One region of the Catellatospora sp. NPDC049111 genome, then DNA from elsewhere that is predicted to be linked to it. Evidence: riboswitches for the same ligand, from Rfam matches in the RefSeq annotation. Region 1 holds a riboswitch; the other holds the start of a gene.

Region 1 (5,209 bases):
TGCCCGGTCACGGCGCGCCGTTCGTGCCGAACGCCGCCACGCCCCGCTAGCCCATCCGCCGGCAGGCGGCCGGTCCGGTCCGGGCCCCCACGGGCGGGACCTACCTGCCGACTGACTTTGCTCTGCACACAAAGCCTTGCTCTGCACCCAAAGCCTTGCTCTGCACCCAAAGCCTTGCTCTGCACCCAAAGCCTTGCTCTGCACCCATCCGCGCAGCAGCCGTATGCCCGTTGCGTCATCGGGTGCAGAGCAAGCGAATGGGTGCAGAGCAAATGCGTTCGAAGGGGTGTCGCAGTGTCGGCTACGACACCCCGGTGCTCCGCTAAAGGCGCAGGTCAGCTCAAACCGTTGTGGATCGCGGTGGTGAGCTCGCCGGTGGCGGTGTCGCCGTCGAGGGACCAGGCCATGGTGCCGCCGAGGCCGTTGGCCTTGACGTACGCCGTCTTCTGCGCGATCACCTGCGGGGTGTCGTATGACCACAGGGCACTGCCGCCGTACTTCCAGGACGCGCCTGCGACTGGGTCGTAAGAGACGGTGCCCTGCTTGGCGACGACTTTCTTGTAGTCGTCGACGCCGTCCTCGTAGGTGCCCCGGGCCGGGCCGCTCGCGGGCTGGTAGAGGCCGTTGCCGGTGCTGCCGACGCCGGTCCAGCCGCGGCCGTAGTACGGGATGCCGATCACGATCTTGTTGGCGGGTGCGCCCTGGGCGCGGTAGGTGTCCACGGCCAGGTCGACGCTGAACGGCGACGACGGCGTGGAGTACAGGTTCGACTGGTGCCCGGTCACCGGGTCCCACCCGCCGGCCAGGTCGTAGCCCTGCACCGTGGCGAAGTCGAGGTGGGAGAACAGCTGCGCGGTCTCGATCCCGGCATTGATCTTCGCGGGGTCCGCGGGCAGGAACGCGGTCAGTTGGTAGCTCCGGCCGACCTGCGCGCCGTACGCGTTGAGCTGGTTGCGGAACTCGGCGGCCAGCAGGGTGTAGTTCTGCTTGTCCTCGGGCCGCACCACGTTGCCGACCTCGCCCGCCGAGGCGGGCCACTCCCAGTCCAGGTCGAACCCGTCGAACACGCCGAAGGCGCTGCTCGTGCCGCCGTGCGGCGAGGTGCCGATGAAGGGCAGGTTGCCCTTGATGAACATGTCGATGCAGCTCGCCACCATCGCCTGCCGGGAGGCCGGGGTGAGCGCGGCGTCGGACAGGTACTTCGACCAGGTCCAGCCGCCCACCGACAGCAGCACCTTCAGGTGCGGATACATCGCCTTGAGCTTGCGCAGCTGGTGGAAGTTGCCAGCCAAGGGCTGGCTCACCACGTCGCCGACCCCGTCGACGGACTCGCCGGCCTTGAAGCGCTTCTGGTAGTCGGCCCAGGCGTCGCCGACCCCGGCCTCGTTGGCCTCGAAGCAGCGGCCGTCGGCGCCGACGTTGGCGAACGCGTAGTTGATGTGCGTCAGTTTCGCGGCCATCCCCGACGTGTGCAGGTTCTTCACCAGGAAGTTGCGGCGGTAGATGCCCCACTGGACGAAGTAGCCGACCTTGACGTATCCGGCGGCCGCGGCGGCGGCCCCCTCCGTGGCGGGTGCGGACGCGGCTTGAGCTGGTACGGCGGTTGCCGCGACGGTGCTGCCCAGGATGAGGGCGACGAGGGCGAGACGGGTTCTCATACCGATTCAAAGTAATTGTAAAGAGTTTTCACAGAATCAGTGATCTGGATGAGCCGATGTAGACGGCGGCTGTCACGGAGGGGGTTGGCCCATTCACCGATGAGAATCGATAGGGTATGGCCATGGCGCTGGGGAGACTTCATCTGATCACCGACAGCCGGCCCGGCCGGGATCCGGTCGCACTGGTCCGGGCCGCGCTCGCCGTGGCGACACCCGATCTGGTCATCCAGTTCCGGCCCGCGGACGACTGGACCGACCGGCTCGCGTACGAGCTGGCCAACCAGATCGTCGCGCTGTGCCGCCCGGTCGGGGTTCCGGTGCTGGTCAACGACCGGCTGCACGTCGCGCTCGCCACCGGTGCCGCGGGCGGCCACGTCGGCGCGGACGACCTGCCCGTGCCGGCGGCCCGGCGGCTGCTCGGCCCGGCCGCGGTGCTCGGCGCGACGTCCCGGCTGCCCGCGACCGCCCTGCGCGCGGTCGGCGACGGAGCCGACTACCTGGGTGTGGGCCCCTGCTACGCGACGTCCACGAAGGACGGGCTGCCGGTGTCCATCGGCGCTGAGGGCCTGCGCGCCGTGGCGCGGCAGGTCGCGGGCACCCCGATCATCGCGATCGGCGGCATCACCGCGGCCCGGGTGCCGGAGCTGCTGGCCGCCGGAGCACACGGTGTCGCGGTCATCGGCGCGGTCTCCGACGCCGCCGACCCGTCCCGCGCCGTGGCCGACCTGCTCGCCGCCGTCGCGTCCTGAAACGACACATCGCCGCAGCTCGGAGGAGCCCCGCACGGCTCCGCCCCGGTGTGGCGGAGATCGCGGTGGGCGACGTGTGGGTTGCCTACGGGTACGTGCGGGGTTACGCTCCCGACAGTCGTCACGGACGGCAACACACGCGTAACACGTGAACCACATCTGAACCAAGAACCCCACGGGAGCCCGGTGAACCGGGCTGAGAGGGGAGCTGATTCTCGCTCCCGACCGTAGAACCTGATCCGGGTAATGCCGGCGCAGGGAGGAGGCCGCGGTGGCACCCCTTTCCGTATCCGTCGTCGGCGGCGGCATCATCGGGCTCAGCATCGCCTGGCAGTGCGCCCGGCGCGGGCACGCCGTCACCGTGCACGACCCCGATCCCGGCCGCGGCGCGTCCCACGTCGCCGCCGGCATGCTGGCCCCGATCGGCGAGTCGTACTTCGGCGAGCGCGAGCTGACCGCCCTGCTGCTCGAATGCGCCCGGCGCTGGCCCGGGTACGCGGCGGAACTGGCGGCGGCGAGCGGGCACGAGCTGGGGCACCGGACCGAGGGCACGCTGCAGGTCGGGCTGACCGCCGACGACCTGGCCGAACTGCGCCGGCTGTGGACGTACCAGCGGGAACTGGGCGCGGAGGTGGTCGCGCTCGACGGCGACCGGCTGCGCGAGCGCGAGCCGCTGCTGAACCCCCGGGCGCGGGGCGTGCTCGTCGAGTCCGACCACCAGGTGGACCCGCGCCGGGTCGTGGCGGCGCTGCGCGAACTGGTTCCGGTGCGCCGCGAGGCCGTGCACCGGCTGTCCGACCTGGACGCCGACGTGGTGGTGCTCGCCGCGGGCTGTGCCAGCGCCGCGCTGGGCGGGCTGCCGGTGCGGCCGGTGCAGGGAGCGGTCCTGCGGCTGCGCGGCCAGGCCGCGCCGCGCCACGTCATCCGGGGGTACGCCGACGGCCGCGCCGTGTACCTGGTGCCCCGCCGCGACGGCGAGGTGCTGGTCGGGGCGACCGTCGAGGAACGGGCCGACGGCCACGCCACCGCGGGCGGCGTGCGCGACCTGCTGCGCGCCGCCACCGACCTGGTGCCGGAGCTGGCCGAGCACGCGCTGGTCGAGGTGTCGGTGGGGCAGCGCCCCGGCACCGCCGACAACGGACCGATCGTGGGCGAGCTGGCACCGGGCGTGCTGGTCGCCACGGGGCACTACCGGCATGGCGTGCTGGCCGCCCCGTACACCGCGCTGGCCGTCGCCGACCTGGTCGACGGCGGCTCGCTGCCCCCGCTCTGGGAACCCTTCACCCCCCAACGCCTGACCGCCGGAGGACTCGGATGATCACCGTGGTCGTGAACGACACGCCTCGCCCCACCCGGCGCGGCGAGACCATCGCCGACCTGCTGGCCGTGCTCGACGTGCCGTCGCGCGGCGTCGCGGTCGCGGTCAACGGCGAGGTGGTGCGCCGCGCCGACTGGCCCGCGCACCGGCTGCTCGACGGGGACCGGGTCGAGGTCCTCACCGCGACGCAGGGCGGTTGACCGGCATGGACGACAGGTTCCTGCTCGGGGGCGTGGAGTTCGGCTCCCGGCTCATCCTGGGCACCGGCGGGGCGAGCAGCCTCCAGTCGCTGGAGCAGGCGCTGCTGGCGGGCGGCACCGAGCTGGTCACCGTCGCGCTGCGGCGCATCGACCCGAACACCCCGGCCGGGCTGCTCGACGTGCTGGAGCGCTGCGGCGTACGGCTGCTGCCCAACACGGCGGGCTGCTACACGGCCGCCGACGCGGTGCGCACCGCGCACCTGGCGCGCGACGCGTTCGACACCGACTGGATCAAGCTGGAGGTGATCGGGGACGAGCGCACGCTGCTGCCCGACGCCGTCGAGCTGCTGCGGGCGGCCGAGCGGCTGGTCGACGACGGGTTCACCGTCCTGCCGTACACCACCGACGATCCGGTGCTGGCCCGGCGGCTGGCCGACCTGGGCTGCGCCGCGGTGATGCCCGCGGGCGCACCGATCGGGTCCGGGCTGGGCATCTCGAACCCGCACCACATCGAGCTGATCCGGGAGGCAGTGCGCTGCCCGGTCATCCTCGACGCCGGGATCGGCACCGCCAGCGACGCCGCCCGTGCCATGGAGCTGGGCTGCGACGCGGTCCTGCTGGCCAGTGCGGTGACCCGGGCCGCCGACCCGGTGGCGATGGCCGGCGCGATGCGCCACGCCGTCGTCGCGGGCCGGCTCGCGTCGCAGGCCGGCCGCATCCCGGTACGCCGCCACGCGTTGGCCTCCACGCCTGCCGAGGGGCTCCCGACATGGTGAGCCGACTGGCAGCGACTCGTGCCGCCGCCCGGCCGGGCGAGGTGACGGGGGAGTCCGAGCCGGGCGGCCGCACGCCCACCGGTGAGGTGCGCGGCGTGGTCGTGGTGACCGATCGCCGCCAGGCCGCCCGGCCGCTGGTGGACGTGGTCGCGGGGGCCGTGACCGGGGGCGCGCGGATCGTGCTGCTGCGGGAGAAGGACCTGCCGCGCGGGCAGCGGCTGCGGCTCGCGGCGGCGCTGCGGGAGCTGCTGCGCCCGGTCGGCGGGCTGCTCATCGTGGCCGGGCAGGACACCCTCGGCGGGGAGGCGCTGCACCTGCGCGCGGGCGCGATCGCCCCGCTCGGGCGGCCCCGGCTGCTCGGCCGCTCGTGCCACGACGAGACGGAACTCGACCGGCTGTCCACCGAGGACTACGTGACGCTGTCACCGGTCTTCCCGAGCCGCAGCAAACCGGGCTACGGGCCGCCGCTCGAACCCGCCGGGCTGCGCCGCCTGGCCGCCCGAGCGGG
Region 2 (5,209 bases), on a different contig from region 1:
GCAGGCCGGAGTCGAAGCCGCGGGCGTCCATCGCGACGGCCAGCCGGGTGCCGCGCCGGATCGCGCCGACCAGCAGGCCGAACGCGGTGCCGGCGAACAGTCTCAGCCAGCGCAGCGGGTGGTGCCCGGCGTCGATGCCGCGGGCCCGGCGCGCCATCGCGATCATCTGCCACTCCTCGCCGAGCAGCCCGACCAGCCGGAACGCGGCCAGCGCGCCGATCGCGAAGCGGGGCGAGACCCGGGCGTGCTGGATCAGCGAGTCGGCCAGGTCGGTCGGGTCGGTGGTGCTGAACACCAGGATGCTGGGCAGCGCGATGGCCAGCAGCCGCAGCGCCAGCGACAGCGCGTTGCCGAGCACCGTCGTCGTGATCACCACCGGCCCGAAGTCGACCAGCACGGTCCCCGACCGGTCCGCGGCGAACAGCGCCAGCGACAGCACCACGGTCGCCGCGCCGAGCAGCGCGGGCCAGCCGCGCCGCAGCAGCCCCCAGGGCGTGATCCCGAACAGCGGCGCGGCCAGGAACGTCACCACCAGCGCGAAACCGAGCGCGGCCACATCCCGGGTGAACAGCGCGGCGGTGGTGAACAGCGCCAACGCGACGATCTTCGCGACCGGCGTACGGCGCGCGAGCAGTGCGTCGCTGCGTTGCAGCGCGTCGGCGGCGGGCAGGGTCACGGCATGCTCCGTGGGACGGCTCTGGCGGCGAGGCTGCGGCAGGAGCCGCCGCGCGATCGGACCGCGGCCGGGACGCGGCAGGCGCCGCAGGGTCGCAAGACGATGACGTTCCGGCCGGTCATGAGGGCTGTCCCAGGTCGAGGGTGCGGTCGGCGAGAGTTGTCACCACGTCCGGGTCGTGGGTGACGGTGACGATGCCGTGGCCGTCGTCGCGCAGCGCGGCGAGCAGGTCCACCAGCTCGATCCAGGTGCGGCGGTCCTGGCCGAAGGTGGGCTCGTCCAGGATCAGCAGGCGGGGCCGGGCGGCCAGCGCGGTCGCCACGGACAGCCGCCGGGCCTCGCCGCCCGAGAGGGTGAACGGGTTCGCCCCGGCCAGGTGGTCCAGGCGCAGCCGGGTCAGCAGCTCGTCGACCCGGCCCGGGGCGGTGCCGCCGAGCGCCAGTTCGTCGCGCACGGTCGCGGTCACGAACTGCTGCTCCGGGTTCTGGAACACCGAGCCGATCCGGCGCGCCAGCACGCGGGCCCGCCACCGGTGCGGCGGCCCGTCCGGGCTACGCACCTCGCCCGCGGCGGGTTTGAGCAGGCCGCCCAGCGCCAGCGCGAGGGTGGACTTGCCGCAGCCGTTCGGGCCGGTCACCGCGAGCGCCTGCCCGGCGCGGACGATCACGTCGGGGTAGGACAGGTGCCGTACCCGCAGGTCGTGGGTGGTGAGCAGGACGTCGCCGGGCGGGTTCGCGGCGTGGTGCGGGGGAGCGGGGTGGCCTGGCACCCAGACCCCGGCTGCGGCCAGCTCCGCGCCGAGCGGACCGGCCAGCAGGTGGGGCGGCACGTCATCGCGCACCCCGCCGCCGGGCTCCAGGACGACCACCCGGGTGACCAGGTCCAGCACCTCGGCGATGCGGTGCTCGATGAGCACGACGGTGGTGTCGGCGTCGACGGCGTCGCGCAGCGCCCGGCGGACCAGCGCGGCCCCGGCCGGGTCCAGGTTGGCCGTGGGTTCGTCGAGCAGCAGCAGCTCGGGACGCGGGGCCAGGGCCCCGGCCAGCACCAGGCGCTGCTGCTCGCCGCCGGACAGGGCGTCGGTGGCCCGGTCGCGCTCGTAGCCGAAGCCGACCTCGCGCAGCACCTCGTCCGCCCGGGGCCAGACCCGGTCAGGGGGCCAGGCGAGGTTCTCCAGGCCGAACGCGACCTCGTCGCCCGCCCGCGACATCACCAGCTGCGACTGCGGGTCCTGGAAGACGATGCCGACCCGTTCGGCGTCGACCTTGCGCTTACCCTCGGCCTCGCCCGAGTCCTCGGGCAGCAGCCCGGCCAGCGCGTGCAGCAGCGTGGACTTGCCCGCGCCCGAGGGGCCGAGCAGCAGCACCCGCTCGCCGCGCTCGATGCGCAGGTCGACCCCGCGCACCGCCCACGCGCGGCGGCCGGCGTGCCGCCACCCGTACCCCTCGAGCTCGATCATCAGACCAGGTCGCGGCTGCGGCCGGACGGGAACCGGTCCAGCGCGCCGGTGCCGGCCAGGGACTTGGTCAGGTAGTACCCGCCGACGCCCGCGAACAGCAGCGTGCTGGCCACGACGATGGCGACGTAGGCGACCTTCCAGTCGAACGTCCAGTCGCCGTAGTAGTAGTACAGGTCGAGCCCGGCCGCGGTGGCTCCCGCGAACGCGGCCGCGACCAGCGACTGGCCGAGGTTCCAGCGGCGGTACGCGCCGAGCAGGAAGCCCAGCTCGCCGGCCGCGCCCTGGGCCAGGCCGTACCAGAGCACGCTGATGCCCCACGAGGTGCCGAGCAGCGCCGACACGATCGCGGCGACCAGCTCGGTGTAGATCGCCGCGCCCGGCTTGCGGATGATCAGCGGGGCGAGCACGGCGGGCAGCAGCCATACGCCGTAGATGGCGGCCGCGGCCGGCGGGAACGTCGAGCCGAAGATCGCCCCGGCCGGGCCGTTCCACAGCAGGCCCCAGGCCCAGAAGACGACGCCGAAGGCGACGGCGAGGATCGAGGCGACGACGATGTCGACCGTCCGCCAGCGATGGTTCGTCGCCTTGGGCGAGCTGTTGTTCTGCATGAATAGCTCCTGGTCCGTTGAGGGTACGAACGAGGAGAAGTGCACACGCCGCGCCCGTGACATCCCTTTTCGGGGGTATCACGAAAGCAGGCGTGGCGGTGAGGTGTTGACCGAACTCCCTGCGCTGGCATTACCCAGATCAGGTTCGAGGGTCTGCGGCCGTGTGCCGCACTCTCAGCGCTGTGCGCTCCCCTGTCGTTACTTGTTCATATGAGGCCGCTGGACAGCGGCGCTTGTGCCGGAAAGGCTAACACCGAACGCACGCCCGGTAACCTGTGCCGGTCGGCACACCCCGATACCGCGAAGGATCCGTGTGACCTCCGTCGATCAGCGCCCGCCCGCGGCGCCCCCGTCGCCGCCCGCCGGGCCCGCCCGCACGCCGCTGTTCGGCGGCCGGATCGGCTCCGTCGAGGTGCTGGCGGCACTGCTCATCGTGCTGCTGATCTTCCGTGAGCCGATCGCCGCCGCGATCTCCACTCCGCTGCTGCAGACCTGGACCACCGTGTTCGTATCGGTGATGGTGCAGGCCATGCCGTTCCTGGTGTTCGGCGTCGCGCTGTCGGCGGTGATCGCGGTCTTCGTGCCGCGCTCGTTCTGGTCGAGGGCGCTGCCCAAGCACCCGGCGCTGGCCGTGCCGGTGGCCAGCGCCGCCGGGGTGGTGCTGCCCGGCTGCGAATGCGGCTCGGTGCCGATCGCCGGCTCGCTGATCCGCCGCGGCGTCACGCCCGCCGCCGCGCTGGCGTTCCTGCTGGCCGCGCCCGCGATCAACCCGATCGTGCTGACCGCCACCGCGGTCGCCTTCCCGAACAACCCGGAGATGGTGGTCGCCCGCGGCGTGGCCAGCATCATCGTCGCCATGGTGATGGGCTGGCTCTGGCTGCGCCTGGGCAAGCAGGAGTGGATCAGGCTGCCGCACCGGCCGGAGCTGGACGACCTGTCCCGCGCTCGGGCGTTCTGGGCGGCCTGCCGCCACGACATCGTGCACGCGGGCGGCTTCCTGGTGCTCGGCGCGATGGCCGCGGCCACCATCAACGTGCTGGTGCCCGAGTCGGTGCTGCAGGCCGTCGCCGACCAGCCGGTGCTGTCCGTGCTGGCGCTGGCGGCGCTCGCCGTGCTGCTGTCGATCTGCTCCGAGGCGGACGCGTTCGTCGCCGCGTCGCTCAGCCAGTTCTCGCTCACCGCGCGGCTGGCATTCCTGGTCGTCGGCCCGATGGTCGACCTGAAGCTGATCTCCATGCAGGCCGGGGTGTTCGGCCGCCGCTTCGCGATGCGCTTCGCCCCGGCCACGTTCGTGATGGCGGTCGCGGTCGCCGCCGGAGTCGGGATGGTGCTGCTGTGAACCGTCAGGCCCAGGGCGTGGTGATGCTGCTGCTCGGCGGCGCGATCCTCAAGGCCAGCCTCACCGACATGTACCTGCGCTACGTCAAGGCGGGACTGCAGCCGTTCCTGATCGGCGCGGGCGCGCTGCTGGTGCTCGCGGCCGTGATGACCCTCTGGTACGACATCCGGCACGGCTCGGCCGTGGACACCGAGTGCGCCGAGCACCCGGAACCGGTCGGGGCGGCAGCTGGCGACCTCGACCACGGCGGCCGCGGCCTGGACCGGGCGGTCGACGAAGGCGACGGCTCCGGCCACGGGCACGGCGGTCACGGGCACGGCCACGGGCACCGCGAGCCGCGGGTCGGCTGGCTGCTGATCGCGCCGGTGCTCGGCCTGCTCCTAGTCGCCCCGCCCGCGCTCGGCTCGTACGCCGCCGGGCAGGCCGGTTCGGCGCTCTCGGCGCAGCAGGTCTCCGACTTCCCGGCGCTGCCCGACGGGGACCCCGCCGAGATCAGCGTGCTCGACTACGCCACCCGGGCGATCTTCGACAAGGGACTGTCCATCGGCGAGCGCCGGGTCCGGGTCACCGGCTTCCTGTCCGACAACCCCGAGGGCGGGCAGCTGCTCACCCGCATGATCCTGTCCTGCTGCGCGGCCGACGCCCGCCCGATCAAGGTCGGCATGAACGGCAGCGTGCCGACGGGGCTGCCCGCCGACAGCTGGGTGGAGATCACCGGACAGTACACCGACCAGCAGGGCACCGACCCGGTCAACGGCGACAGCATCCCGTTCATCGAGGTGCTGGAGTGGCGGCCGGTGCAGGCTCCCGCGGAGCAGTACGAATAGCCGGTGTCGGACGGTTTGCCAACTGCTACCGCTCGGTAGTACTGCGGAGTAGCGTGATTTCAGGGCGCAAACCACCGAACACGGCTCGTCGCGGCGCGCTCATGAGGCGGCCCCGGCGACCCCGCGTTCGACCGGACGACAGGGGTGTCGACGATGACGACGGTGCAGCGTGAGGTGAGCGCGGAGCAGGCCCGGCAGGTCGCCGAGGCCGCCCGCGAGAGCGAATGGCGCAAGCCCAGTTTCGGCAAGCAGTTGTTCCTGGGACGGCTGCGGATGGACCTGATCCACCCGTGGCCCCAG

Evidence for each region. Region 1 has a riboswitch for thiamine pyrophosphate ahead of thiO (glycine oxidase ThiO). Riboswitches for the same ligand answer to the same signal wherever they lie in the genome.
Region 2: linked by a shared signal. The riboswitch ahead of AB0B66_RS23210 (ECF transporter S component) and the one ahead of thiO (glycine oxidase ThiO) in region 1 are both predicted to bind thiamine pyrophosphate.

What each region holds. Positions count from the first base shown of each region.
Region 1 is NZ_JBEZEB010000028.1:96,351-101,559, forward strand. Features, by position in the region: gene AB0B66_RS29885 (MBL fold metallo-hydrolase) at 1-50, shown strand, start outside; gene AB0B66_RS29890 (glycoside hydrolase family 18 protein) at 336-1,658, opposite strand; gene thiE (thiamine phosphate synthase) at 1,781-2,407, shown strand; TPP riboswitch at 2,573-2,685, shown strand; gene thiO (glycine oxidase ThiO) at 2,679-3,725, shown strand; gene thiS (sulfur carrier protein ThiS) at 3,722-3,925, shown strand; gene AB0B66_RS29910 (thiazole synthase) at 3,922-4,701, shown strand; gene AB0B66_RS29915 (thiamine phosphate synthase) at 4,695-5,209, shown strand, end outside.
Region 2 is NZ_JBEZEB010000017.1:65,394-70,602, reverse strand. Features, by position in the region: gene AB0B66_RS23220 (energy-coupling factor transporter transmembrane component T) at 1-670, opposite strand, end outside; gene AB0B66_RS23215 (ATP-binding cassette domain-containing protein) at 795-2,135, opposite strand; gene AB0B66_RS23210 (ECF transporter S component) at 2,135-2,743, opposite strand; TPP riboswitch at 2,842-2,947, opposite strand; gene AB0B66_RS23205 (permease) at 3,126-4,082, shown strand; gene AB0B66_RS23200 (TIGR03943 family protein) at 4,079-4,909, shown strand; gene AB0B66_RS23195 (acyl-CoA dehydrogenase family protein) at 5,063-5,209, shown strand, end outside.